3 regions of the Sporosarcina sp. FSL K6-5500 genome follow, and region 1 is predicted to be linked to each of the others. Evidence: riboswitches for the same ligand, from Rfam matches in the RefSeq annotation. Region 1 holds a riboswitch; each other region holds the start of a gene.
What was found. Region 1 has a riboswitch for preQ1 ahead of MKX62_RS06265 (QueT transporter family protein). Riboswitches for the same ligand answer to the same signal wherever they lie in the genome.
Positions count from the first base shown of each region.

Region 2: linked by a shared signal. The riboswitch ahead of queF (preQ(1) synthase) and the one ahead of MKX62_RS06265 (QueT transporter family protein) in region 1 are both predicted to bind preQ1.
Region 3: linked by a shared signal. The riboswitch ahead of queC (7-cyano-7-deazaguanine synthase QueC) and the one ahead of MKX62_RS06265 (QueT transporter family protein) in region 1 are both predicted to bind preQ1.

Region 1 is NZ_JBBOTP010000001.1:1,368,991-1,378,961, forward strand. It holds gene MKX62_RS06215 (hypothetical protein) at 1-80, opposite strand, end outside; gene MKX62_RS06220 (response regulator transcription factor) at 58-747, opposite strand; gene MKX62_RS06225 (hypothetical protein) at 978-1,856, shown strand; gene MKX62_RS06230 (hypothetical protein) at 1,849-2,406, shown strand; gene MKX62_RS06235 (CPBP family intramembrane glutamic endopeptidase) at 2,433-3,341, shown strand; gene MKX62_RS06240 (DMT family transporter) at 3,382-4,251, opposite strand; gene MKX62_RS06245 (beta-carotene 15,15'-monooxygenase) at 4,386-5,423, opposite strand; gene MKX62_RS06250 (hypothetical protein) at 5,682-5,804, opposite strand; gene MKX62_RS06255 (nitroreductase family protein) at 5,955-6,584, opposite strand; gene MKX62_RS06260 (winged helix-turn-helix transcriptional regulator) at 6,719-7,054, shown strand; PreQ1 riboswitch class I at 7,313-7,359, shown strand; gene MKX62_RS06265 (QueT transporter family protein) at 7,367-7,849, shown strand; gene MKX62_RS06270 (excisionase family DNA-binding protein) at 7,917-8,147, shown strand; gene MKX62_RS06275 (BCCT family transporter) at 8,334-9,824, shown strand; gene MKX62_RS06280 (homoserine dehydrogenase) at 9,865-9,971, opposite strand, start outside.
Region 2 is NZ_JBBOTP010000001.1:3,313,672-3,323,642, reverse strand. It holds gene MKX62_RS15915 (MFS transporter) at 1-1,135, shown strand, start outside; PreQ1 riboswitch class I at 1,162-1,205, shown strand; gene queF (preQ(1) synthase) at 1,292-1,789, shown strand; gene recQ (DNA helicase RecQ) at 1,837-3,615, opposite strand; gene MKX62_RS15900 (hemerythrin domain-containing protein) at 3,670-4,086, opposite strand; gene MKX62_RS15895 (SpoVR family protein) at 4,348-5,757, opposite strand; gene yhbH (sporulation protein YhbH) at 5,754-6,920, opposite strand; gene MKX62_RS15885 (PrkA family serine protein kinase) at 7,019-8,914, opposite strand; gene MKX62_RS15880 (DUF368 domain-containing protein) at 9,040-9,867, opposite strand.
Region 3 is NZ_JBBOTP010000001.1:3,688,578-3,698,548, forward strand. It holds gene MKX62_RS17635 (SRPBCC family protein) at 110-505, opposite strand; gene MKX62_RS17640 (MFS transporter) at 836-2,095, opposite strand; gene MKX62_RS17645 (GDYXXLXY domain-containing protein) at 3,055-3,606, opposite strand; gene MKX62_RS17650 (DUF2157 domain-containing protein) at 3,587-4,339, opposite strand; gene MKX62_RS17655 (2OG-Fe(II) oxygenase) at 4,513-5,157, opposite strand; gene MKX62_RS17660 (hypothetical protein) at 5,634-5,813, shown strand; gene queE (7-carboxy-7-deazaguanine synthase QueE) at 5,926-6,633, opposite strand; gene queD (6-carboxytetrahydropterin synthase QueD) at 6,630-7,055, opposite strand; gene queC (7-cyano-7-deazaguanine synthase QueC) at 7,052-7,720, opposite strand; PreQ1 riboswitch class I at 7,726-7,769, opposite strand; gene MKX62_RS17680 (IS1182 family transposase) at 8,031-9,383, shown strand; gene MKX62_RS17685 (2,3-butanediol dehydrogenase) at 9,516-9,971, shown strand, end outside.

The DNA.
Region 1 (9,971 bases):
TAACCAATACTCAGTGCCGCTATAACAATTGCAAGAATCGACCAGAAAGTAGTATAATCATTTTTCGATTTTGTAACCAATGCCCCATACCACCTTTACATACCTTGGATTTTTCGGATCTGCTTCGATTTTCTCACGAATTTTACGAATATGAACTGCGACAATATTTTCAGCATTGTACGCCGCCTCGTTCCAAACCCGTTCATAGATTTCACTGATAGAAAACACACGTCCTGCATTCTTCATCAGTAATTCTGTGATTTTGTATTCGATAGGAGTCAGCTTTACTACATCACCATCGACGGTTATTTCCTTCGCCTCTTCATCAAGAACAAGTCCGTCGATTTCTACTTTTTTCTGACCGTCATATGTACCAAATTGAATATATCGACGTAATTGAGACTTCACACGTGCCATCAATTCCATTGGATGGAACGGTTTGGTCACATAGTCATCGGCTCCCACAGACAAACCGTGAATTTTATCTGAATCCTCCGCTTTTGCACTTAACATGATAATCGGGATATTGCGCACTTCCCGAATTTTGAATGTCGCCGTAATACCATCCATATTCGGCATCATAATGTCGAGAATGAGAAGATGGACGTCGTTCGACTCCAATAACTCGATCGCCTCTTTGCCATCCGCCGCCTTTAGTACGTCGTATCCTTCATTTTTTAAATAAATTTCAATCCCGTCACGGATATCCTGATCGTCATCCGCTACCAACACCGTGAACTTCGCCATCTTCCGCACCTCGCTTTTCTTAACTCTATGATACCAATTGTACCCGCCAAATCTTAACATTTACCAATTGTAATTATGAAGAAAGTCTTAAGATGTGTTTTTAGCTTAACTTTCTTTACCAGAAAAAATATGATTGTTAAACTTTCATATTTGAATGAATGCCAATATCGCCTAAGTAACGTAGAGGATATATTATCCATTTGATATACTAGATGGAAGGGGGCGAGTTCATGAAAGAACGATTTTTCTGGGTGGCGCTAAGTTTAATCGGCATAAGCTGGATGTTGAATTCCATTTATGCTTACTCAAAGCAACTCGATGAGCCCATATTCTTGGACCACTATATCGATGCGGAGTATCAGGATGATTTTTATATGACATTTTATTATTTAACGAACAAAAATAACTCATCAGTTGTCTCATCTGTTTCTACCGGCGAACTAATCGGTTATCCAGAAGACTCTTATTTTTTCGATGAACAAGTTCAAAACAACCAGGTATTCAATCACCATGTTTTACGTAGTACCAACGTGAGGTTTAACTTTGACCCAACCACTCATACAGAAAATTATTCTTTTACAGAAATAGATGTCTCATTTTCTGATGGAAATAGGATAACTGTTCCTATTGGTATCGTGACGATTCGACCGCGTGTAATTGAAGAATCCCCTCTCGAACAAGTAAGTTCAAGTGGGGATGGCTATCATTATCGGGCTCTAGAACCACTGACAATCGAAATGATTAAAAGCTCATTTCAAGACGTTTTGCAGGATAATTTCTTTATTAAAATAAATTCGTCCTCCACTCCTTCACTACCTGAACGAACCTATGAAAAGTTTCTTGACCAAGAATGGAGCAGGTTACCCGGACTAGATTTGCAAAATATACAATTCCCACTGAACTTAAAGAAAAGTAAAAGAATAAGTGTCTACAGCCGGTTCGCCGCAGACTTTAAAGCTGTGTTAGATGTGAACATCTATATTTCGGGAACAACCGAGTCAGGTAAGCCTTTTTCTACAGTAGGCGGTCTTATTGTGCGTCCTTATTTGGAACAAAAAGATGTCAATGCAATTATCAAGGAGAAAACAAAGGGGGATACCAATGGATAAAGCATTAAGGTATATGTTCTGGGGGTATCTTTTCATTTTTTTCCGGGTCCATATTGGTTTTGATTGGCTAGCTGACCCTGTCGGATATTATTTGATTTACTCCGGATGCTTCATGCTTATCGATAAATATCCTCATGCAAAAAAAGCAGGAATCGTAGCTGGACTAGGCATAGTCATTTCTTTCCCGGCAATTTTCGTTAATCTTTCTGCGCATTATCTCGGTATTTGGGAAGTCTATTCACTTGCTTTACTCGTCCTAAAACTGATTGTCGCCTATTTTCTTTTCGCTGTTCTAAAAAGTATTGTCAATGACTATGCTAATCAAGCATTGATAAACCAGACGAAAAGTGTCTATACATTTTATATAGCTATCCACTTATCCGTGCTTATGCTCATGTCATTTTCCATGAATATAGCTGAGGACCAATGGATCACACTTACATTCATGCTGACAATGGGCGCCTTAGTTATGGATATCATGTTTCTTCTACTACTTGCAGCCATTCGGCAAGCACAACCGCGACAGACAGCTCACGACTATTCGGTATGAAAACAGTGGAAATTGGGAGGGATAAGATGTTTAAAAACCAATCAGGTCAAGTAAGGGCTGGCTGGCTTATTTTACTAACTTTTATAGCCATGCTAATTGTTCAACAGTTATTCTCACTTCCAGGGATTCTTTTATTGATGTTCACTGAAGCACCTTTTAGTGAGGGATTTAGTTATCTCGATATGCAAACTGCTTTCGATTCACACCCTTGGATTTTCCTTTTAATGCAAGGCGGTGGTACAGTCGGTGGAATAGTGATTACTTTTTTACTATGGCGTTTTATAAATAAAGGTTCCATGAAAGAGCTCGGCTTTAGAGGTTCGTTGAAAGACTTATGGTTTGGACTGTTTCTTGGTGCATTATCGATTATCTTTATTTTTATTGTATTGATGGCGACCGGCAATGTGACACTCCTTAATTCATTGTCAAACCCTCACTTCTCAATATTTATGATTACTTTTCTAGTTCTATTTATTCTTGTCGGAATCTTTGAAGAGATGTTCTTTAGAGGATATGTCATGTCCACCATGGCAAGTAGGGGAAATAAAAAGTGGGTTATCTACGTAGCATCCGCTTTAATTTTCAGCATCGCCCATGGTGCAAATCCAAATGTAAGTCTTTTAGGATTAATGAATATTGCACTGGTCGGGCTTTTATTTGCTTATATGTTTGACGCCACAAAAAGTTTGTGGCTACCGATTGGTTATCATATTACATGGAACTACTTCCAAGGGAATGTTTTTGGATTTGCGGTAAGCGGTACTGCACCAAATGGCATCTATAGTGTTGAACTAGTCGAGGGGCATGATTGGCTGACTGGTGGTGCATTCGGTCTAGAAGGTGGAATCCTAGCAACGATGCTAATCTTGGTCGGTTTTATCGCTACAAAGCTTTATTCCAAATCGAAAAACAAAAAAAATACAGGAAGCCTTTAAAGCTTCCTGTATTTTGAATTTCAAAAACAAACAAGACTATTCAAACTTTCACTTTCCTACCACTCAACGTCAACACAAGAATTCCACCAAGCAACATCGCAATACCCATCCACGACGTTCCAGTCAGTCGCTCACCTACAACAATCACACTCAATATAGCAGCAGTAAGTGGTTCAGCAAGTGACAGCGTGACTGCTGACGATGAAGGTATCCGTTTCAACCCGGCTGAAAACAGGATATATGCCACACTGGTTGTGACGATCCCAAGATACAACACAACAGAAATTCCACGCCCCGTCATAAGCCCTTCCGTTTCAAATAAAAACAAGAATGGCATGAGCATTATCGCACTCATCGAAAAGATAACCGCAACAGCAGGCACAGGATCTACCTTGTCTAGTACGTCTTTATTGACGAGTGTATAAAAGGCAAACAACAATCCAGCTCCAAGCGACATCGCGATTCCCACTGGATTGACAACAATCCCATCTCTATTTAAAAAGAGCAGTGCACAGCCTATAATTGCAAGTGCTGTCGCCATGATCCACACCCGGGTCGGACGGCGTTTCAATAGTAACCATTCAATGATTCCAGAAAAAACTGGAGCACTTCCGATTGTGACGACCGTGCCTATAGCAACCCCCGTTAGTCTTACAGAAGAAAAAAATAAATATTGAAAAATAGCCATTGAAATAGCTGCGTACAAGGTAGATTTCCACGGCCAATTTCGAAAATCGATTTTACGCATAATGAGCAAAATAACTAGTAACGAAAAACCCCCTATAGCAAGCCTCGATGCCCCAACTGCCAAAGGATGAATCGTTTGCGGCATGAATGTTTGGGCTGTGCCAGTCGTCCCCCAAAGTATCGCACCTACCAGCACGACCAGATATGAAATACGTTGTGACAAAGTGATTCCCCCTTACTCTCTCTACAGTAGAAGATACCACATAAATCAAATTTTCCAATACCTTAATTCTACTTAATTGAATCCACAGTTGATTATACGAACCTAGCTAAACTGGTGAGATACAACATCTATCTTCATAACTTTTGCTTCACCTGTTCTTTAAACCTCTCCGAATCATCTACTCGAATAGCTACTTGATCATAGAATTTCTTTACCCCCATCAACAGTGTCGCTTCTACTGGATATTTCAACTTTAATAGGACACTCGGGTACACTTTCTCAAAATCACGTGCAATAAAATCGATCGTATTCTTCGAAAATTTTTGTTCCAATACATCAGGGTCTTCTATTATTTCCTCAATATCTTCCCATCGGATTTCCATACGCTTCATCAAACCTAGAGAAACATACATACTTTCATGCTCTATCTGTAAAGGATTGAAACGTAGTGCTTGAATATCACCTAAAAATAACAGGACTGAGTAGATGTTTATCACTAGCAGAATTAGCGATAAAATCAATGATTTATCGTGCAACCACCAGTGAATACCGATTGTTTCAATCACAATTGCATGGATCATCATCACTTGAAAGGCGATTAAACTTGATTTTTTGTAGAGTGTGAACGTATTGTCTTTTTCTTGCGGTTTCTTTTTCCAAATACAAAAAGCATAATAAAACATGAGCATTTCCGAACAAATCACTTGAATAATCGGATGCTTTCTTACCTTTTCGTCCACTGCATGAGAGAAAGAAAATAAAAGTGGTAAAGGGCTTTTCTTCACCGTTCGAATGATTTCGGGTAAATATTTAAAAAGAGTTACTAACAACAGAACTTCAAGTAAAACGAGTGCACCTTCTATTGCAAAACCTGCTAACGTAATCGTCTTAAAAGGAGCTAAATACTCCATCGGAATCATAAAGCGTGCAACCATAAGGCCCCCAGCCATCAACACAATCAGATACTTCCAACTCATTTTACGTTGCCAAGCTAAAAATAAAACGGGTGCCACAATGGTCAAATCAAGGATGGAACCTAGCACGACACCATTCGTTTTTGTAGGCAACAGGTTAAGCCCAAAGGAAGAGCGATATAAAGCAAAATTAGAAGCCAAAACAAGTAATAATAAGATTAGCCATACAATATGGATTGATTCCCTTTTATATACCATGTTATCCACCTCCCTTTTTTTGAGTTATAATATTTTCCAACTTTTGAAATATACGATGTAACTCCTGAATATCCTTCATTCCTAACTTTTCCTACTACTTTTCGTTAATCGTTTGCTCAATTTATGTACGTTTTTCGAAATAGGCTATCCTTAATTGATCGAGTTTTATTTGCAATTCCCTACGGTTTTCTTTATTCATTTTTCTCAGGTCTGTTAATAATTAACTTACAGTATTTGACTTAAATTGCAACCTTGTCGTTAGCTCGCTTGTTTTGCAGATGCCTTATTATCAATCACATCTTGGTATTCGGAATCTGATTGCAATTCATCTCTTCTACGTTTAATAATCTCTTTCATATTGTTAGATAACCTAGAATCCATTACAACACCTTCTTTCGTTCCGATTAACAGTTAATTAGTATTAACCATAAATACAACTTAACAAAATGTCAATAATTGTTATTAATATAAGCTAAAAATCTGTATACAAAAAAGCCCGAAATGCATGTAGCATCCCGGGCATGAAATTTCTTATATAAAACGCACAACTTCATCTAAAGGCAAGCGGGAAGACCCGTATGCCGGGGCAGCGGCCTTTCCTAAGGCAATCAGTACAATTGGGAATTGATCACTAGGAAGGTCGAATCTCTCAGCAAATTTCACTTTATCAAAGCCACCTATTGTTGAAGTATCATAGCCTTTTTCTTTGGCAATCAACATCAATTGCATAGAAACAAGCCCCGCATCAAAAGAAGCGATATTCATTCTTGCCTCTCTTGGAATAGTTGGATAGACCGCATTCGTACTGGCAATCGTACGATCTTTAATCGACTCATCCATATGACCTTCTGCAACATTTTGCGTATAGATTTGCTCCACTTTTTTATACGCATCGATATTACCTAAGACAGCGATAACGGCAGATGAATCCCCCACCTGGACTTGATTGTTAGCGATTACTTGCAGTTCTTTCTTCACCTCGGGGTCTTGGATAACTATAAAACTCCAAGATTGCAGGTTACTAGATGAAGGAGCTATTGTTGCCAGCTTCAGCATTTCTGCAATTTCCTCTTTTGCGATTGTAGCGTTCGGATCGAACACCCTTACCGATTTTCTGTCCTTCATTACACTATATAAATGTGAGTTCAATGTTGTAGTCATTGTATTGCCTCCCTTTCTAAAACTTACTAATAGTAAGTACCTGCATTCAACTTACCATTAGTAAGTTTGTTATGTCAACCCTAACGATACATGTTAAGATAGATGAAAGATAAAGCAGAATGGAGGTTCGACTAGTGAATCAACCGAAAAATTGTGGGAATTCATCACATGTCTGCAACAACTTTCACGATACAATTGAATTTATTGGTAAGAGATGGATGGGGGTAATTATTTATACACTAATGTCCGGACCCAAGCGTTTTCATGAAATCACTGAAGGTATTCCAGGGATATCAGATCGACTTTTAACAGAACGGTTGAATGAATTAATCAAAGAAGGCCTCGTTACAAAAAAACAACTTGAGCCTTCTTCTACTATAGTTGGATATGAGCTAACGGACAGCGGGATGGAATTAAAAGAAGTTATTACTGCCATACGGAACTGGATGGCAAAGCGAACAAACCTTTAGATCCGAAAGGTTAGAAAATTCATTAAACTCCCAAAGAAGAGCTATTTCCCCTAGAGGTTGATAGCTCTTTTCCCTCGCCTTGATTAACCACATTCATCATTCCTACACTTTTCTCGATCATTTATACCGAGCTGTTCCATGGCCCAACGAGACTCTGACATCGATATTTATCCTATCCAAATTCTTACTTCTTCATTTTTCACATGTATTGACATGTACGAATCAAAAACACTATGATACACTGGATTGCAGGCTTTTTAACACGTGGTTCGTCAACCATCCCACGCTAAAAAAACTAGGAGGAAATGAATAATGAAAATAAAAACAATGGCCATTAGCGGGATTATCGCCGCTTTATATGTAGCTGTTTCCCTATTAATAGCACCATTAGCATACTCAGCCATCCAATTTAGAATCCCTGAGATGTTCAACCATCTTGTCGTGTTCAATAAAAAGCTCATATTTGGAATTGTGCTTGGTGTATTTGTGACAAACTTATTTTCCCCACTTGGTATGTATGACTTATTTTTTGGGGTAAGCCAATCAATCCTAGCCCTTTCAATTACGATTTTCTCTGCTAAATTCATATCTGGAATATTCAAGCGAATGGTCTTCAACACGCTTGTTTTCACCTTTACAATGTTCATCATTGCTTTCGAGTTGAATCTAGCATTAGAACTGCCTTTCCTACTTACCTGGTTAACAGTCGCAATAGGTGAATTCGTCGTTATGGCTATCGGGATTCCGATTATGATGATTTTAAATAAACGTTTGAAATTCGAAAAACTTATTTAACATAACCCATCCCCTCCATTTCACTGTTAGCGATTGAAATAGAGGGATTTTTTAAGGAGATGGATCGATGTACATAACAATCCAAGAAACCGCTGAACATCTAGGTATGCCTGTCGAACAAGTAGAAAAGTACGTGCGGGAAGGTCGCATCCGTTCCGTCCATGATGGTGAAAAATTCCTTATTAACAAAGATCAGTTTGGACTCTATTTAGAACAGCTCGAAATGTTAAAACACCAAATCGATGAATGGCGGAACGAACCTATTCCACCCGATCGTGACATTAAAGATGAAGATTGAAAAACCGGTTGAAAATCTACGGATTTTCAGCCGGTTTTGTTTTATTTAAGATAGGGTATCGTTCCGTTAAAGGTATGGAAATCGCTATAAGAGAAAATACTAAATACATCGATTGGTTGCTTTCAATATGCTTTGCTAGTATAGTAAGAAGCTGTTTCCAAATTACCAGCTCCACGAGGGGGAATTATGAAGAAAATTTCAAATGTCTTTTACATCACAATTGGTCTGATTATTTTGACCGTCGGATATGGCGCGTTTGCACCTGAAAGTTTTGAGGCTGTTACAACGAATGTCCGAAACTTTGTTGCGTCGTCTTTCGGTTGGTACTATATGCTGCTCATGTCATTTATGTTAGCGCTCAGTTTCTTTTTCATCGTCAGTCCATACGGAAAAATCCGGCTTGGAAAAGATACGGACCGTCCGCAGTTTTCAACAGTTACATGGGTTGCCATGCTGTTTTCCGCCGGGATGGGTATCGGCCTAGTCTTTTATGGTGCCGCTGAACCATTATCACACTTTGCAATCAGTCCTGCTTCGGAAGATCCAAATACGGATGCTGCTTTCAAAGAAGCCTTACGTCAATCTTTCTTTCACTGGGGGATTCACATATGGGCCATGTACGGAGTCATTGCGCTATCTTTAGCCTTCTTCCAGTTCCGCAAAGGGGAACCGGGATTAATTTCAGCAACATTGAAGCCGATATTCGGTGAAAAAATGGTTGGACCATGGGGTACTCTCGTCGATGTACTCGCCGTTTTCGCAACAGCATTCGGCGTTGCTACATCACTCGGCTTCGGCGCTGTTCAAATTAATGCAGGCCTAAACTACTTATTTGGTGTTGAGATCAATATCTTTTCACAATTTGTCATCATCGCAATCGTCACGGTCCTGTTCGTTGCATCTGCATGGTCAGGATTAAGTAAGGGCATAAAATATTTATCGAATACAAATTTAGTCCTTGCTCTTGCACTGCTTGGATTTATCGTCGTTCTTGGACCGACATTACTCATTTTCAATATGTTCACTGATTCATTTGGCGGCTACTTTTCAAACCTTGTCCAAATGAGTTTCGGTACAGCACCATTGGACTCTACCGACCGGAAATGGCTTGACGACTGGACAATATTCTACTGGGCATGGTGGATTTCATGGGCACCGTTTGTCAGTATGTTCATTGCCCGTGTTTCAAAAGGCCGTACAATCAGGGAGTTCATGATTGGCGTACTTGCTGCACCTACTTTGCTGGTTACATTCTGGTTCTCAGCGTTTGGAACGACAGCGATTGATATCCAGAAAAAAGGGCTTGTCGACTTGACGCAATCCAGTACAGAACTGACGATTTTCGAAATGTTCAATGTTATGCCAATGTCGTTCATGATATCAGTCTTCGCAATTTTATTGATTGTATCGTTCTTCGTTACTTCAGCCGATTCAGCAACATTTGTCCTTGGCATGCAGTCAACGAATGGTTCGTTGACACCGCCGAATAATGTGAAGCTCATTTGGGGCGTTATCCAATCGACAATTGCGCTCATTTTGCTATCTGTCAACGGCCTCACCGCTTTGCAAAACACGATCATCATCGCTGCATTGCCCTTCTCTTTCGTCATGCTGCTCATGGTTGTCGCGTTGCTCAAAGCGTTGAAAGCCGAATTAAAGTTGATGAAATTAAAATAATAACTAGAAAAAGCGATTCCATAAATGGAATCGCTTTTTCTTAACTATTAACAAGAACCTTTTCACGTTTTCCAATCATTTGAAGGAAGTCTCCGACCATTGCGCTTGCCGTTGGGTACATACCTGCACCCGGACCGACAAGTGTTA
Region 2 (9,971 bases), 1.9 Mb from region 1:
CTCGTTTTTTGATTTATTTTCGCAACTGCCTGTCATGAGCCCATTTGCATTATCTCTTGGTGCTACACCATTTTTAGTTGGACTTGCAGTTGGTATGTATTCATTTTCAAATACTATCGGGAATGTCATTTCCGGTTTCATGACTGACAAAAGAGGACCTTTTTTCATACTCGTACTTGGACTATTTGCTTCGGCACTCTCTCTCTTCCTCTACGCGTTTGTTGATGGACCAATGTCATTGCTCGGTGTCCGCTTTGTCCATGGTTTTATGGAAGGGCTAATTGTACCAGCTGCGTTCACTTTCCTGGCAAATCGTGCAGAAGAATCTAAACGAGGTAAAAGTGTTGCAATTTCAGGTGCATTCGTTGGATTGGCAGCGATTATCGGTCCAGCTTATGGTGGTATTGTGGCAGCTAAAACAAGTACACCTTTTATTATGGCGGTCAACGGCGGCATCATGATGCTACTGGCAATACTTGCATTCTTTGTTCTCCGATCGTTTACATATGTACGAAAACAGCCTTCAAAAGGAGCTGACAGTTTCCGTGTCAGATATCTTTTCCAACATCCGGGGATGGTCAGAGCATTCGCGGGAGCATTCTTCTTAATGTTCTCACAAGGTGTACTTGCCCTTGTGTTGCCGCTAAAAGTTGAATCACTTGGATTTGATACCAAAACAACGGGGTTGTTACTAAGCACATTTGGCGTCGTCGCTATTCTCATCTTCTTATTGCCCATCAATCGAGTTTTTGACCGTGTACGGCCAGTTGTGACACTTGCATTCGGAATAACACTTATGGGATTAAGTATGCTGTTCCTGAGTCAAGTTGAGGAATTGAATTACTTATATATTGCAATGTGTATTTATGGGGCTGGATTCGCTTTCCTCTTCCCATCCATCAACTCGCTGCTAATCGATTCTTCATCTCCTGAATTTCGCGGGAAAGCATATGGTTACTTTTACGCGTTCTTCTCGATTGGTGTCGTTGCAGGTTCAAGCTTGATTGGATTCTTGGACTTGGAGTACCGAGGCGCTTTCATGCTGACAGGATTCATCCTCCTCGCTGTCGCTTTATATGCCTTGATTGGCTTGAAGAAAAAAGGATCTATTGACAAATCATCGCACGTCCTATAATGTCAGATACGAAATGAATACCCTGTTCGGGAGAGGTTCATAGCGACCCTCTATAAAAAACTATGGATGACGGAATTTACGCCATGTGCATTCGATATGGCCGTTTTCCCGGCGCCTATGGACCTCCCTGACAAAATATACGGGAGGTTTTTTTAATTGGCTGGAAGAGATGAAGCAACATTGACCGACTTAACTTTGCTCGGCAATCAAAACACGAAATACGTGTACGAGTACAACCCCGATGTTTTAGAGGCTGTCGACAATATGCATGTGGATCGCGATTACTTTGTTAAATTCAACTGTCCGGAGTTTACATCACTTTGTCCGATGACAGGGCAACCCGATTTCGCGACGATGTATATCAGTTTTGTGCCGGATAAAAAACTTGTGGAGAGTAAAGCACTCAAATTATATCTATTCAGTTTCCGAAATCATGGCGACTTTCATGAAGACTGCGTCAATATTATTATGAATGACATAATCAAACTAATTGAACCGCGTTATATCGAAGTATGGGGGAAATTTACGCCGCGTGGCGGCTTGTCAATCGATCCTTATTGCAACTATGGCAAACCCGAAACAAAATATGAACAAATGGCGGAACACCGGATGATGAATCACGATATGTATCCGGAAAAAGTTGATAATAGATAATTTGATAAACAAAAAAATACCCGGACTGTTCATTGTCCGGGTATTTTTTATGCGTTTTGCATTTGAAAAGTCTTGATTTCTTCCATGAATGCTTCCCCGTATCTTTCCAATTTCGCAAGACCAACACCATTTACTTCGAGGAAATCATCGTTAGTCACAGGCATTCTGGCCGCCATATCACGCAACGTTTTATCTGAAAAGACGACGAACGGCGGTACACCCGCTTCTTGAGCCAGTTTCATACGTAGTGCACGAAGCTGGTCGAATAGTGGATCATCATTCGCAACTTGCATTGTAATAACAGTCACTTTTCGATTGACAGTCACTTTGCCTGTCAGCACATCTTTCCCTTGTTCACTGACGTAAATGGTTGGAAACTGCCCATTCTCCACGCCAAGATAACTTTCTGAAATGATGAACTCGATGAAATCAGATATATCTTTTGCGCTACGCCCTTTCATTAAACCGTATGTCGTTAATTTATCGAAACCGAATTCAATCACCTTCTTGTTCCGAGATCCTGTTAATACTTGTGCAATCATCGCCTTGCCAAACCGTTGTCCCATTCGAATGACACATGACAATACTTTTTGAACGTCTTCAGTCACATCCGTACTTTCACGTGTGTCGGTACAATTTGCACAGCGACCGCAGTCCTTCACATCTGTCTCTCCGAAATACAAAATAATGAATTTCTGAAGGCATGTTTCTGTATGGCAATAGTCAATCATTGACTGCAATTTTTCAAGCTCTGCCGGAATTCTGCTTGGGTCTTGTGATTGATCAATCAAGAAACGCTGGGTTTGTACATCCTGTGATGAAAATAGCACAGTACAAGCACTGTCAAGCCCATCACGTCCTGCACGCCCTGCCTCCTGATAATAGCTCTCCATATTTTTCGGCATCTGGTAATGAATAACATAGCGGATATTGGATTTATCAATTCCCATGCCGAATGCATTTGTCGCAACCATGACTGACGCCTCATCATTCAAAAAACGGTCTTGTCCAGACTGACGTTCAATATCTCCAAGTCCAGCATGATATTTCGCAACAGACACTCCACTTTTTTGAAGAATGTCGTGCACATGATCAACCGCTTTTCGTGTAGCAGCGTAAATAATGCCCGCTTCTCCTTCATTTTTACGGACGTATTCTTTTACAAATTTTTCACGGTCTTGCCCTTTGACGACCGAAAAAGTGAGGTTTGCCCGCTCAAATCCTGTCATAACCGTATTATTTTCACTAATTCCAAGCTGACGGCAAATATCTTCCCGGACAGCTGGTGTGGCAGTAGCTGTTAGTGCAAGGAGAACCGGCTTTTTATCAAATAGAGAAACAATACTGCTTATATTGCGGTAACTTGGACGAAAATCGTGACCCCATTGCGAAATACAATGTGCTTCGTCAATAGCGACCATCGGAATTGTCATCCGCCGCAACTGATTTTTGAAAGACGGTGAGTCAAGACGTTCAGGGGCGACGTAAAGAAGCTGATACTCGCCCAACACGGCTCTCTCCATTGTTTCAAAGTATTCCTCTGATGAAAGTGAACTATTGATGTACGCTGCGGGAATCCCTACTTGGTGGAGTGCATCGACTTGGTCTTTCATCAGTGAAATAAGTGGTGAAATAACAAGAACGGTGCCATCCATCACGAGTGCGGGCACTTGGTAACAGACAGACTTCCCGCCCCCCGTTGGCATAACGCAAAGTGTATCCTGATAACTCATAACGCCCCGGATAACTTGCTCCTGACCTGTCCTAAAAGAAGGATACCCAAAATATGTTGTCAATATCGATAAAGCTTTTTCGATTTGGACCATCTCCTAACTATATATCAAAGAAAAAAGCACCGGTTAATGGCGCTTAAAGTAGTATTAGTTTTCAAAAAGCATGCGTTCTTCATCGCGGCTATGTATTTCATTGACGACGATTAATGCATGAAACCTATGAAGTACAGCAGGACTCAGATTTTCATCCTCACGCAGTTGTTCAATATCCTTCACGATAATCCGTAGCAAATCATGGTCTCGTGTCAATTGAACAACAGTTTCCTTCAGATCAGGATTCCGTTCGGCAACTTCTCCGTAAAACCCTTGTTCTTCGGCATCCGCGTGACTGATAACACGTGTCTTCCAGTATTCAATTAAATCATCAGCCGCCTGGTTCGCCAACGCAAGATCACCCTGTTGAAGAAATTCCATCATACCCTCTGTCTTACTAACTGCCCCTGAAAGTCCGCCTTCATGAATTGCGCGGTGGGAGTGTAGTTTCTTAAGTGCTGGTCCAGCCATTTCAATCATCCTTCCGTTTAGAGCTTTGCTTTAAGAATAACAGATTATGCGGCGTATTGAAATGAAAGTCCGTTCGCCATTATATGAATTTCGTTTTCATTGATGTTTTACCTTTTGCCACTTCGATTTCCATATAAGCACCATTAACTAATGTATTTCCCAGTCCGTGAACCTTTACCCCGTTGGAATTTAGACGAGAAAAAACCCCACAATCGAAAATCCGATTGCGGGATAATACTACTTCTAACTACTGTTTATCACTTAAACATACCGTCGATATACCTTGTTCCGATCATATGAATAGACGACTTGCAAATTCTCTACATACGTTTCTAGATGTACAATCCGTCCCCATAATTGATAAATATAAGGAAGCACACTTTCTAAATACTTAAGATCCAGCTCGGTCCCCTCGTATTTATGCACCAAATACAGTTCTCCGTTGCGCAAGTAATCCCCATTTTCAACTACGATATATGGAAAACCACCGTTTACACGCATGGATACTAGTTGATTTCTTACATTTTCATAATCTTTAGTAGTAATTTGATAGTTGCCGCCCTTTTTTTCAAAGAGATATAAATCTTCCTGTTGAACTAACTCTTTGGTGACATAGTTGCGGATAAAGGATATATCCGATTCAATTTCTCTCACTTCAAAGATTTTTTCTATACCCGTGTTAGGCTGGACCCCTAACCTTCTCAATTTCTCCGTCGGATTATTGTATCTCTTTTCAATATCCTCGTAAATTTTCAATCCTAGATAATAGGGATTAATCGAGGTTTTCGAAGGCTGGATAACATTCGCATTCAATGTAGCAAATTCGATTGTTTCATCTGAGGTTAAATCCATTTCCCTCAAAATACGTTGATGCCAAAAAGATGCCCAGCCCTCATTCATAATTTTCGTTTCAAGCTGTGGCCAAAAGTAGAGCATTTCCTCTCGCATCATCGTTAATATATCACGTTGCCATTCTTCCAGTTCACGACTATACTCCAAAATGAATAGCAAAAGATCTTTTTCCTGATTTTGAGGTACTTTCTTTCCCTTTGGTGTTGTTACTTTCTTCTCTGCCGCTTTTCTATCCAAATTCCATAAATCATCATAAGGCGTTTTCCGTATAATTTCTTCTTCAACACTTTCCTCATCCAAATCATCAGCTGGCCGTTGAGGCCTTAGTATAGAAGGATCAATATGTTCCTGAATGGCTAATACAGCATCTAAAAAACGTTCTACCTCATCTTTACCATGGATCATTTCATAATTCGCAATGCGCTCAGCCGTTGCAGTCATACTCTCTACCATGTCTTTTCTTGTGTTAGAGAATCGAACATTATTTTTGAAAAAATCACAATGGGCAAGAACATGGGCAACAATAAGTTTGTTTTGAATAAGGCTGTTCGTATCCAGCAAAAACGCATAACAAGGATTTGAATTAATGACTAACTCATAGATTTGACTCAAACCAAGATCATATTGCAACTTCATTTTATGAAATTGCTTTCCAAAACTCCAATGAGTAAAACGGGTTGGCATCCCATAAGCTCCAAATGTGTAAATTATATCGGCAGGGCAAATTTCATACCGCATGGGATAATAGTCGAGACCAAATCCAGTTGCGATCTCTGTGATTTCATCAATCGCACGGTGAAGCGCTTTTATTTCCGTCAATCGAATCCCTCCAAGTTTTTATGGAAGAAGCTTTTAAGCGCAAAGTAAACATCTCGTTTTTCTTTCAATATATAATGACGGAATTTCGGGTCATCGATTTTTTTAAATGAGGACATCATTGTTGAAAAACGATTATAGGCATTTACCTCACCGTAACCAAACATATTGGAAACAGCCATAATTTCTTGAACAAGCTTTATACATTTTTCATTATCAGATGACATGTTTTCTCCATCGGAAAAGTGAAATGGATAGATATTATAGCGTACAGGATTGTATTTATTTTCAATCAATTCAAGTGCTTTTATATACGCGGATGAACAAATAGTACCCCCACTTTCCCCTTTCGAGAAAAAGTCCTCTTCAGTTACCACTTTTGCTTCTGTATGATGCGCAATAAATTCAAATTCAACTGTTTCATATTTCGTGCGCAAAAAATTAGCCATCCAAAAGAAAAAACTTCTCGCCATCATTTTTTCGAAATTACCCATTGATGCACTCGTATCCATCATGGCAAGAACTACTGCTTTAGATTCAGGTTTTTTCACATCATCCCATGTTTTAAAACGCAAATCATCATTGTGAAAGGGTGCGATTTCAGCTTTCCCTTTGATGGCATTCCTTTTAATAGCAGTTAAAATCGTGCGTTTTTTATCAATATTTCCGATAAGTCCTTTTTTTCGGATATCATTAAACTCAATTTTTTCAGCCGTGTTTTCGGCCTGCTCTTTTTGTTCCAAATCCGGTAATTCCATTTCTTTAAACAAGGCATCCTCTAATTCAGCAATCGAGACTTCTGCTTCATAATAGTCTTCCCCCGCTTGATCCCCGGCTTGTTTCCCTGTCCCTGGCCCACTTTTCCCCTGCGATCCATCTTTCGCAACCACATCACCTACTTGGCTATCTCCATTTCCTTGCCCTACATGCTTTGATTTGTCATGATTGTAACGAATTTTATATTCATCTAGCGAACGTATGGGGATTTTAATAACGTCCTTACCTTTTGACAAAATAATACTTTCCTCACTGATTAAATCAGGCAAGTTATTTTGAATAGCTTCTTTCACTTTATCTAAGTGACGTTGCTGATCTTGATGGCCCTTTCGGTGAAGAGACCAGTTTTCTTGTGAGATAGCAAAATGTTCATTGTCTTTTTCACTCATCTTCATCCACACCCATCTTTTAGCCAATGTATGCTTGTGATTTTTAGAAAAAAACAAGACCAATGCTTCATCAGTCTTGCTCCTTTATCTTCCAGCATTTATCGATTTAGTAGACTTCCAACATAGCGCAACAATTCATTTGCCGAAATTGAATTATAACCATACTCATCGATAAGTCGTGCGATGACTTCATTCACCTTTTTAAGATGCGATTCGTCTGGAGTTTTGGATGAAGTCGTAATTTTGACAACATCTTTTAAATCTGAAAACAGTTTCTTTTGAATGGCTTCTCGCAAACGCTCATGGGAATTATAGTCAAAACGCTTTCCTTTCCTTGCATAAGCGGAAAGTCGAATGAGAATTTCCTCTCGAAAAGCTTTTTTAGCATTTTCCGAAATACCAATTTGTTCTTCAATGGAACGCATCAATTTTTCGTCCGGATTCATTTCTTCTCCTGTTAAAAAATCTCGCAATTTGTTTTTATTGCAATAGGCTTCAACATTATCGAGGTAGTTATCCATCATCGATACCGCGGACTCTTCATATGAATAAACGAATGCTTTTTGGACTTCTTTCTTTGCAATTTCATCAAATTCTTTTCTTGCGATTGCAATATAGTTCATATACTTTTCACGGTCTGCTTGCGAAATGGAAGCATGCTGGTCTAGCCCATCTTTCAAAGAACGTAAGACATCTAGTGCATTAATTGAAGAAACTTCTTTTCGAATGATAGCCGATGAAATTCGGTTGATGACATAACGTGGATCAATGCCGTTCATTCCTTCATTCGGAAACTCCTTCTTCAATTCCTCTACATCCATTTGATTAAATCCTTCAACACTTTCCCCGTCGTAAAGACGCATTTTCTTTACAACATCGATTCCTTGTTTCTTAGAATCTTCCAGACGTGTCAACACTGAAAATATCGCAGCTACCTTAAATGCATGTGGAGCAATATGAACATGCGTCATATCACTTTCTTTAATCATTTTTTCGTAAATACACTCTTCTTGGCTAACTTTTAGATTATAAGGAATCGGCATTACAATAATTCTTGAGTGAAGAGCCTCATTTTTTTTATTGGCAATAAAAGATCGGTACTCTGTTTCATTGGTATGCGCAACAATTAGTTCATCTGCGCTAATCAACGCGAACCTGCCCGCCTTAAAGTTACCTTCCTGGGTCAGCGATAATAAATGCCATAGAAACTTCTCATCCAGCTTCAGCATTTCCTGAAATTCCATCATGCCTCTGTTTGCTTTATTCAATTCACCGTCAAAGCGATAAGCACGCGGATCCGATTCGGAACCAAATTCGGCAATTGTAGAAAAGTCGATACTTCCCGTTAAATCCGCAATATCCTGTGATTTTGGATCGGAAGGTGTAAATGTTCCAATACCGACACGTTTGTCTTCCGAGAAAAAGATTCGTTCTACCAGTACATTTTCAATTTCACCATCGTATTCTTGTTCAAGTCGCATAGAATTTAACGGCGACAGGCTTCCTTCAATACGAATACCATACCCCTCTAAAAAATCTTTGCGTAAATGTTGCGGGATTAAATGTAGCGGATCTTCATGCATTGGACAGCCTTTGATGGCGTAAACCGCACCCTCGTCTGTTTTGGAATAGTTCTCAAGTCCGCGTTTCAATAAAGTCACGATTGTAGATTTACCACCACTCACTGGTCCCATCAACAACAAAATCCGTTTACGAACCTCTAGTCTTTTAGCTGCGGGATGAAAGTATTCTTCCACAAGCCTTTCAATTGACTCTTCAAGTCCAAAAATCTCTTCTCCAAAAAATTGATAGAGCCTGTTACCATCTTTCTCCACTAATCCAGAGCTTTTAATCATATTATAAACACGTGAATGTGCTGTTTGTGCGACTTCTTTTCTGTCCTTCACTATGGCTAGGTACTCAGCAAACGTGCCTTCCCACTTAAGTCTGTTTTCTTCTTCTCGGAAATTTCTTACTTTGTTTAATATATCCATCAATTTCCCTCCAGTCAGGGCATGTTTTATCCATAGTATGCGAGGAGGGAAGTTATAATGACGGTCAATATGAAAAGTGCCACATCCAGAAACGGTTCAATCCGTTTCAAATGCGGCACTTTTCACTACTTATTGACGATTGATGTTTTGCTCTGTGAACTGAACATATTCGCGACGACGAGACCTGTAAAGAACGCAATGACACTCATGACAAACGGTGTTCCACTTTCAGGAATCCCGGGATAGATGACGAATAACGAACCTACAATAAGTCCGATAATCACAGCAAACATGATGTACTTAAAATGCTTCAGCAAATAACTGATTGCTTTGTTGCTGACGATGAACCCCACAATGATTCCTGCACCGATAACAGCGATAATTGGTAAATTAAAGTTCGATAATGCACCAATTGCCGTCGAGTAGACGCCCAAAACCAGCAAAATGAATGAACCGCTAATACCCGGCAATAACATGGCGATACTTCCCGCCCATCCAGCGAAAAAGAGTCCAATCGCATTGGAGGCAGTCAGAGATGTAATGACCGCTGTATCTTGTGGTTTAATGAATGCCAGTGAAGCGAGTGCTCCTCCAACTAATAGAATGACTATGAAATGTTGCCATGTAAAATTTCTTTTCACACCTGCTTGCTTTGTAATAAAAGGTAGTACGCCGACGACAAGCCCCATAAAGAAATACTGAGTTGGCGCAGGCTGATTTTTAAGTAAGTATTCGATTACCTTACTGAACAATAGAATTGTGATTCCGATTCCAATACCTAACGGCAATAAAAATCCGATGTGTTTTTTCCAATTACGGCTGAAAAACCCGCTAATCGATGCTAGTAATTCATCATAAATACCCAAAATGAACGCAATTCTTCCTCCGCTCACACCAGGAATAAGATCGCTAATCCCCATAAAGAATCCACGATATAAATTTCTCCACTGCATAACTATAGTTCCTCCAATATCAATTGACTGTTCTTAGTATAACACTTTGACGTGCCTATAAGTAAGAGGGTAAGTGACAATTTAAGCCTACTACATGTAAAGCA
Region 3 (9,971 bases), 2.3 Mb from region 1:
ATAAACGTTTTGGAACTTTGGAGATGTCTACGCCCACATCGTAATTAAATAAGCTGCCAATCATGTTATTAACTGGTTACTTTTGGTTAATCAACAGGTGTGATTTAAATTAAGAATAGGGAAGTTCTTGATTTTCCAAATATGCGTTTAGATTTGCCAATGAATAGGCGAATCCTTCTTGGTTAAATTCTACTCTTGTTCCGTCAGGTTCAGAGCTTAATTCAATCGAAAAAAGTATTTGATTTGAATCCCAGTAATACGAAAATTTTTGATTTTGCACGACTTCTTTAATCGTAAATTTCATTGTCATGCTCTCTTCTTTTTTAAGATCATTGTATGAACTTGGCCTCAATGTGAAAGTGGCTTGCTCTCCAGCCTTAAAAATGGGTATGTTCCACTTGGAACCTGGAGCATACCAAATTGAAAAAACTTCATCATTGGCAATGGCATTCCAAACTGTTTCTAAATCTTTTTTGATTAATATGGACTTACTGTTAGTCTTCAATATAACAACCTCCGATACATAGTCTCTCAAGTATAAAAAAGGAATGATGGAAACACAAACATATGTCGATGGTCAGATGATCTAACAAAAGATATGATGACTCATGAAAGTAATTGGACAGTAATGGATAATGAAGAGTCGCTTGCAGTCTATGATAATCAAACGTTACAGGGGCATTCGCTTGTAATCCGAAGAAATAGTTACTAAGCCGAGCTGTAGTATCGCCCTTGGTGACGGTAAATACTTTTAATTTTGAATAAAAACAAGAGCCTTCTGGAAAGTATCCCGGAAGGCTCTAACGCATTTTTCATTCAAGTAGGTAAGATGAGATTAATTCCATAACCCTGCTTTTTCAAGTTTCTTTTTACCTCTAAACGCTAAGATGATAAAGACTATATTGAAAACAAGCATTGCAACGATTGTATAAAGTACTAATGTGTAAGTACCAGTTAATTCAAATACAAACCCATATCCAGGTAAAGCTACGATACCCGCAACAGCTAGTCCTAATGCAGCAGTAGAATAAATTTGACTGAATTCTTTATTGCCGAAAAGGGAAGTTGTAAGAATAGGTCCGAGTGTTCCAACCGATGCAGATACAACACCGAAAATCCCGATTGCAATCATAAAAATTGTTGAGTTATCTGCAATCGTAAGCAACATTCCGATTGAAACCAATCCCGTAATCATTGAGAAGATGGCTGTATTTCGTGCGCCAATCTTGTCGCTTAAGAAACCAAAAACGATAGATCCAACTAGCATACCAATCATCCAAATACCTAATGCATTACCGGCGAATTGAACGGAGTAACCAAGACCCATTGCGAATGTGGGAATATGTTGACCAAAGCTAGCAATTGCTGTTATGAAGAAGAAAAAGATAACTAATGCATAAAATGCAGTAGATTTTCTTGCTACAGCAGCAATTACACCTTTATTAGGCTCAACTATAGTTTCACTTGCACCTTTTTTAACTTCGTCCATGCCAATTGGTAGCAGACCTTTTTGTTGAGGTGCCATTCTGATTGTTAAAATAATAATGGGAATAACGATTGCCATTACGACAAGTCCTAATGTAATGTAAGCGGATCTCCAACCGTTGTTAGCAATAAGGTTTCCAACGATAGGTGAGATGATAGCGCCACCTATTCCAACAAATGCCATCATGGCCCCCATTGCTAATCCATTATGTTTTTTAAACCAGTTATTGATCAATACTGGCCCAGCCATTGTTGCAACGAAAACCGAACCAATTGCCATTGGAATAGCGAATAAATACCATCCCCACACTGAATCCATTAAGCCAAACATAGCAAAAGAACCAGCTTGTAAAATTACACCGACAATAAGTAGTAATCTGATGTCATATTTCGCCATCATCTTACCGGCAATCGGTAAAAATAGCATTGTAGCAATTGAAGAAACACTAAAGTATAATGTCAAACTACCCATACCAATTCCTAAGTCCTGAGAAACGGGTGTTAAAAATAATGCACCTGAGCTATTAATTCCACCTCGTGTAAATGCCGCCATAAGTGACACACCGATGAGTAACCACCAGCCAAAGTGAATTTTTTTCTTGTTATTCATTAAGTTAAACCATCCTTTTTTCTTGTACTTTGCTCGTTCCGTATATCGAAATGTTCATTACCTTTTTCCACGATAATACTTACAGCCATATTAATTTAACATTAAACTATCTTATGTGTCAATAAGGTGAATTTTTTTAGTTGGTTAGATTTGAACGCAAAAAATTCTAAATAGTAATGTTGAAATAAAGAAATCCATTGGATTGATATGGCACTAGGGGATGCATTATGCCTAATTAGATAAGCTTCTGCGGCGTCATCACTCAGTAAATATTGCAATCCCTCAGTTCAATATTACATGTGTTGATTGGCCAAAGTTAACCAGTAAATGACTGCTTACTCCTTCTTTATAGCATTACTTTTTCGAATGTAAGGCAGTTACACTTGCAACCTTTCTTGAAAAATAGTTGCATTTTTTACTTGAACAATATAGACACGCGGTAAAGGTGTTGTGATCGTTTCGTCCAAAGCGAGCAAGAAATGTTCAAGTGAAAATGTAGACTTTTATGCATTTCTTACAAGTGCTTTATGTAAGAATGTAGTTAATCAACAGATGTGGTTCAATCTGTATGTACATTCGTAACGCGATCATTCCGCGTCTACTTTCACCTTGTGCATTTACCAAGTAGATCTGTATTAAATTTGGGGAATATCCGAACTTGGGTAACAGATGAATCCTTTTCCATTTATGAGTAGCATCCTTTCACTGAATAACTTTTGTACAGAAATCTAAAACATGATTTTGCTATTATCAATGAAAATGGAGACACTAGTACTTGTAACATATAGTGGAATGCCGATTTACGTTGTGGGCTAACCGAACAAGCGGTGTAGATACAATGATGCATTGGGTAACGAGGACATGGTTTTGAATGAATAGCTAAAAAGCACTAAGTACGGAATCTGAATTGATTCCGTGCTTAGTGCTGTTATTGTGATTATAAAGAAGGTGCGTATGTATTATTTAACCGCAGAAATCTCCTGCAAAATCCCATAGCCATTTTTCACTTTCAAGTGCGCCATCAATCGGCCTTTCGCTGATAAATCTTCAAGTTCTTTGCCGGTGTTTTCCGGTACGAAGTAGCGTTCCAAGCCAAAATCGATGGAATGGACGTTAACACCATCAACATTCTGGTAATCATAACTGCTCAGTTTCCCGGTTAAATAGACGCTACCTCTAGGCTTTTTATCAGATAAACTATCCAACACATAGATATCGTCTTGCTTAACAAGTTTTCCGTAAACAGTTAACCCATTGGAATTCACCGACTTGTTGAGTTTGTCCAAAATCACAGTCGAAATTTCATTTTTCGGAACTTCCTCAATTTCATAACGGAGTGTGACATAATCACCGTACAGTAAATCTCTTGGATCTACTGGCACTGTCAGCAATGCTATATCATCTCCGTATGTCAATGTCCATAATGGTTTGACTGTCAGGCCGATTAATAGGAGAAGGGGGACAGTTAGTGCAACAATGAAACCAATACCCTTATTTTTCATCATGTTCATGTGCAATCACCGTTCCTCTCCGAGTTTTCTCGAACCAAAAACCAAAACCGATTAAAATCAAGCCTCCAACGATAAAGAATAACGATTTTGGCATAAAATTATATGACAAATCGGCGTAGAAGCGGAAGATCAATGTGCACACAATAAGAACCGCTGGCAAACTGCCAATCTTCAAGAAGTACAACAGTATTATTGAAAAAATGATTGTGAAAATAATCGCTGCTATTCCTGTATTGTTTGCCGGTATAAAATCCCCCCATGTACTTGGGAAAGTCAGAAACAGCCCCGCCATTCCATAGACTACTGAACCAAGCCATTCGGATGGCAACTGGTATCGGCCAAATGGATAGAAGGCAAGAAACAATCCAAGTGCAAAGAATGTACATAAAATTAGTACTTCATGCAGATCAAAATAAATGAATAAATTGAATGAAAATAGTAAAGTCAAAATGACATTGGAAATAAATAAAACTTTGGAATGACCCATCCGTCTTTCATTCATCCAAAATAGTAGCGGAATAATTAGTAGAAGCAGATAAGGTAATTCAACCGTTCCATTCAACACTTTGAAACCGTAAATGATGAAGAATAAGCTAGCAGACGCAAAAATGAGTTTGTCTTTCAAGTGATAGGCGAGTGGTAAAATACCGAGGCCCCACATGAAGAAATCTGTATAAACACCTTCACCCAGATTAAACATTTGACCAATTAGAAAAATCCCGGCGCCAAACACAAATACACCATGCTAAGTATACCCGCAATTATTGAGATGCAACAGTTTCCGTTTTTCGTAAATTAAGTACAATGTCCCTTATCTACTCCTTTCTTTTTTCTATTATCATTCCTGCTTTTTTTACAATTTTGATGGAATTTAACAAAATAAAAAGCACTCATATTGAGCGCTTTTTATCTTAATTTTTGTTTTCTCATCCATTGCGTTGCGACCCACTTTTCTCCGGCTATAACTGGTGCTCCACCATGTAAAGTTAACTTGTTTAAATCATCATCACTATAGAAATACTCGAAATAAACTGCCATACCCTTGTGTGGGGTTACTGAGAGATTCAGTTTAGGGAAAAAAGTTTCTCCGCCTTGTTCTACATCATTTAAGTACATAATGAGCGTACTAATTCTATTATTGTTTGCTACTTTACTTGTTGATGAAAAAAAATCATAATGAGCTTTATACTCTTGACCAGGAGTATACTTAAGGATTTGAATTCCCTCTCCGTGTTCAATAGGAATATTCATGATAGTCGCAATTCTCTTTTCGACTCTAGCAACAGTTTCGTTTTCACTTTCACTTTCTTGAAAAAACATACTACTACTTGTTCTCAGTTCATCTATTTCACGAGTCTTCCCAATTTTTGAACGTTGCATTTTGTCCTTTGACAATTTGATTAGTTCATCACATTCTTCGTTACTTAAAACATTACCTAAAATTACTATCAATGGCTCTTCGAATCTAGTGATTATATCAATTTCTCTGTCTGTTTTTATTTTATTTCCAGCGTGATCAAATATAGTTTGTTCTTTATTCTCCGTTATCATCTTCAAACGACCCCTTAAACTATCTAATTTTCAGAACGAGTACGTTTTATCCCGCATTAACGGGCAGTAAGACCCCCACTTCAAGTCTTAAAGGACACAAGAAGAATAAGTGGGGGATCAAATGCCCGTAAAAGCCCGAATGGTTAGGGCCAACGAGGAGGAATTGCAGTTCATTCCTCCCTGTTGGTTACTTAGGCTTTGCCACAGGACGTGGCGCACTTAGCCTAAGTTCTTTAAACAATCAGTGGGGGATGAAGAACCCCCCTCTGATTGAAGATTAACTTTATTGGTAATGATTATACGTGTTAACGGTCTACTTTCACTTCAAATATTTGATTATAAGAGCATGCTCTTATAGTTTCTTCTTTGAATGATTTTATTTTATCATAGAATTTTAACATATCGCAAATTTGGTAACCATTTTAATGTTGGGATCTTTTCGTTAATATTGTGGCTAATAGTGAGGAAATTTAGATGTGGAAAATGACAACGTGTCGGCTCAATCTGTTGTAAAAGTAATAGTTGAAGTGATTTCAATGGGGAGAATGGAAGATTGGAAGGGAACAAAAGAGGACCTTTTATTATTTTTATTGCCTTTACAAACCGATCAATTTAGAAAACTGCCTTCATCGATTTATAGTGAATTTCACAAGTAAAAGAACCAAGTGTCGGATTAGAACAATTCCGACGCTTGGTTCTTTATTAAATCATCTTTATATGTCAAAAATAGAGATGCAATACTGATCACAGAGAAATGAATAAGTCTTATCAGACGCCGCGTTTATTCCCCCATAGCAGAGTATGCAATTGTGGCAACACTTTGGCATCATTCATTATAGGGGAGTGGACTGTTAAATCAATTAACCACTCATATCGTTGTAACAATGTCGAAACGAGAAGTGCATCGTCAGTTGTCGTCGTATCGTCATTTCCTGTCTGTAGAAAGAAAGGAAACGCCGGATATCGCAGATGGACCTCTTCCGCAAACTTGAAATCCTTTTCATCGAAAATGACGACTTTCAAAGTAGCAGTCGTTTCAATCAGTTTCTCCATGAACGTATCCAGTTTACTGAAATCCGTCACCATCCCTGAACTTGGTGGTTTTGGGGAAAGCGTGATGTCATCAATTTTCAATAACCAATCCTGCCAAAAAGAAGCTTGCGTTTCAACTGCGACCTTCCAACCTTGTTCGTGGCACAAATCGACAAGTTCCCCAATTCCTTTATGAAGGGCAGGGTTCCCACCTGAAATTGTGACATGTGAAAATGACTGTCCGCCTATTGCTTTAAGTTCATCTATGATTTCTGCCGGCTGTTTCGAAGTGCTTTTTCCCGAACCGTCCCAAGTAAAACTGGAATCGCACCAAGAACAAGAATAATCACATCCAGCTGTTCGAACAAACATCGTCTTTAACCCCATGACCATTCCTTCGCCTTGAATAGTCGGACCGAATACTTCCATAACAGGAATCTTCATAGGACTACCTCCTGTTCAGGACGATAGATGACATAGCTAGTCGGCGTTTCTCGGACTATGACTTGAAGGCAGACAGGCTTGTTGTTTCTAGTTAGAAGAACTTCCTGGATTGATTTGCAAACCTGTTCTGCCAATTTCTCGGTCGTCGGGAAATTGTTCTTAAATTCAGGATGATCATTCAACACAGAATGATCGTATTTATCATGAATGAGGTTTTTGAGTTCCTTGAAATCAATCAGGAAACCGATTGAATCCAGTTCATTTCCTCCAATTGTTATGTTTAAGTAATACGTATGACCGTGCATTACTTGGCATTTTCCAGCATCTTCGCTTGGAATGAAATGTGCCGCAGAAAAATGCATGTCTTTGTTTAATTCAAAACGATATGAATGCTGAACTTGCGGATAAAATTGCTGCATCATTCAGAGACACCTACAGACTTTTTAGATAAATAGGTAGCGAGACCGTCATTCCGTAACACACAGGCAGGACATTTCCCGCAGCCTGTACTCGGAACTCCGTTGTAGCAAGTAAGTGTCTTGTTCTGCACAAAGTCGAACGCACCAAGTTCGTCAGACAAAGCCCAAACTTCGGACTTATCGAGCCACATCAAAGGCGTATGGATGACAAACCGCCCGTCCATAGCTAAATTCAGTGTCACATTCAACGATTTTATAAAATTGTCACGGCAATCAGGATAACCGCTAAAATCCGTTTCACTGACACCCGTAATTAAGTGCCGAGCACCAATCGCATCTGCATAGACCGCGGCAAATGACAGGAATAAATGATTCCTGCCTGGAACGAAAGTCGACGGCAATTCACCTTCTACTTCATTCACTTCGATATCATCTCGCGTCAAGGCATTTGCTGACAGTTGGTTGATCAAATTCATATCCAGTACTTTAAACGATACCCCAAGCTCATCTGCAATTTTTCTAGCACACTCGATTTCCTCCGAATGGCGCTGACCATAGTCAAACGTCACCGTAGCAACTTCACGGAAATTTTTCAATGCCCAAAACAGGCATGTCGTACTATCTTGGCCGCCGCTAAAGACGACAACCGCTTTTTCATTTTTCACTATAAAACATCTCCTTAGTTTTTTAGAGAGGGAGTTTTCGAACCTCTTTTTTTGAACAACGTTAATGATAACATAAATAGGTGATGGAAGGGATTAGAAGAGGGGTTTGGAAACAGTTGCGCACACAATTCTTATAATACAATCCGCGTATTATAAGTCTATCGTTTAATGAATTGTTTAATTAGGTGAATCAATTTCATATCTCTGAGCCCTTGCGGCTCTAAGTATAAAACGGCAAGAAAATAGAGCACCTCCCCAAATCCTGTATAATGAGAGTTCTGACACACACATTAACAGACTGGAGAAATGCTCTATGCCTATTATACGACAAGAAAGCCTGTTTGACATGAAAGTTTTATTTGATTTGGAACCTACCCATCGATTTAATTCAATTTTATCCGGTATTGAGATTCATCCGATCCTTGACGTAGTAATGAAAAAGTCTAGATTCGGACCTAAACAATCGCTTAATTACTCTGCAATGATCTATTCATTGATCATCCGAATCACCGAGCGTATTCCTTTTATTAAAGACTTAGTAAAACGTCTCTCTACAGACTTACGATTTAAAGTTGATTGTGGATTCTTGGTATCAGATGAAATCCCATCCGAAGCTTCTTATTCACGTATGATCACATTGATTAGCGATTCTGATGCGTTAGAAATTGTTCAAGAAAGCCTACTTCTTCAGGCTATATCAGAAGGTTTCGTCTCAGATGAAACGATAGCCATTGATGCAACGCATGTAGAAGCACGTGATCGTGCTCCATATAAATCAGATAAGGTTGAAAAAGAACCCCAAAAACGAGGGCGTAAAAAGAAAGAGGAACGTGAACAATGGCTAATTGATAAAGCCGAAATAGAAGCGAATCTTCCGGTTTACGAAAAGAAAATTGAATACCAACTTGATATACCGCTTAAGGAACTTCGTTCCTCAGTTCCCACACAACCAAAGTGGGGAATAAAGAAGAACAGTGAAGGGAAAAACGTATTTTGGTACGGATTCAAATGTCATCTGGCAGTTGGGACGAAGAGCCAATACATTCTTCAATCTCTGTTTTCCTCTGGTAATCTTAACGATGGAAAAGCTGCAATCCCATTATTAAAAGGTACTAAAGAACGCCTTCCGTTATTGAAAATAAAACATGTGACAATGGATGCTGGTTACGACTACCAACCAATTTATGAACAGATTTATCGTAATGGAGCGCAATCTATCATTGCTTATAATAAGAAGAACGAGCCCGAGCCAATAGGCTTTGATGAGCATTTCGCACCCACATGCGTGCGGGAACATTCCTATCGTTATGATAGCTTCGATGCGAAGTACAAAACGTTGAAATACACACGGCCAAACGAATGTAAGGACTGCCCATTAGCTAACGACAGTTTATGTCAGAAAATCTATAAAAAGAAAATTTCTGGCGATCTAAGACGTTACACAGCACCAGCACGTGGGTCAATGAAATGGGATGAAATTTATAAGGAACGAAGTTCCGTTGAACGTGTAAATGCTTATCTAAAAGGCTTTTTTCTGCTAGATCAGATTTATCATTGTACCGGAGTCAAAGCCAAAGTTCATTTCGACTTGGTTCATATTGCATACAATGCCAGTAAACTTGCAGTTGATCGTCTTACACAGCTTCAACTATCCGCAACAGCATAATCGTCTATTTCATTCGTTTTTTTAAGAAATCATTTCAAATTCTGTTTCTTTATGATTTTTTAAAAGTACGCATTATGAAATTGATTCAGGTGTATGATAACTATGCAAACAACTTAAGGAGATGAATTATCAATGAGAGCAGCAGTATGGTATAAAGCCAATGATATTCGTGTTGAAGAGCGTGAAGTGAAAGAAGTTCTTGCAAATGATGTAAAAGTACGAGTGGCATGGACTGGTATTTGCGGCAGTGACTTGCATGAATACCATGAAGGCCCAGTATTAATTCCAGGAAATGGTCCGGATCCATTGACAAACCAGGAAGCGCCACTAACGTTAGGGCATGAGTTTTCAGGTATTGTTGAGGAAGTTGGTTCTGATGTGACACGCTTTAAAGCAGGAGATCGTGTCGTTATCAATCCGTTGATTACATATGGCACTAAATCGTCTGAGTATGATATATATGATGGCTTCACGTTTGTTGGACTAGGTTCTGACGGTGGATTTGCAGACTTTGCAGTCGTATCTGAGAAAAACGTTTATGCACTTCCGAAAGGTTTATCTCTTGAAGAAGGCGCACTTGTAGAACCG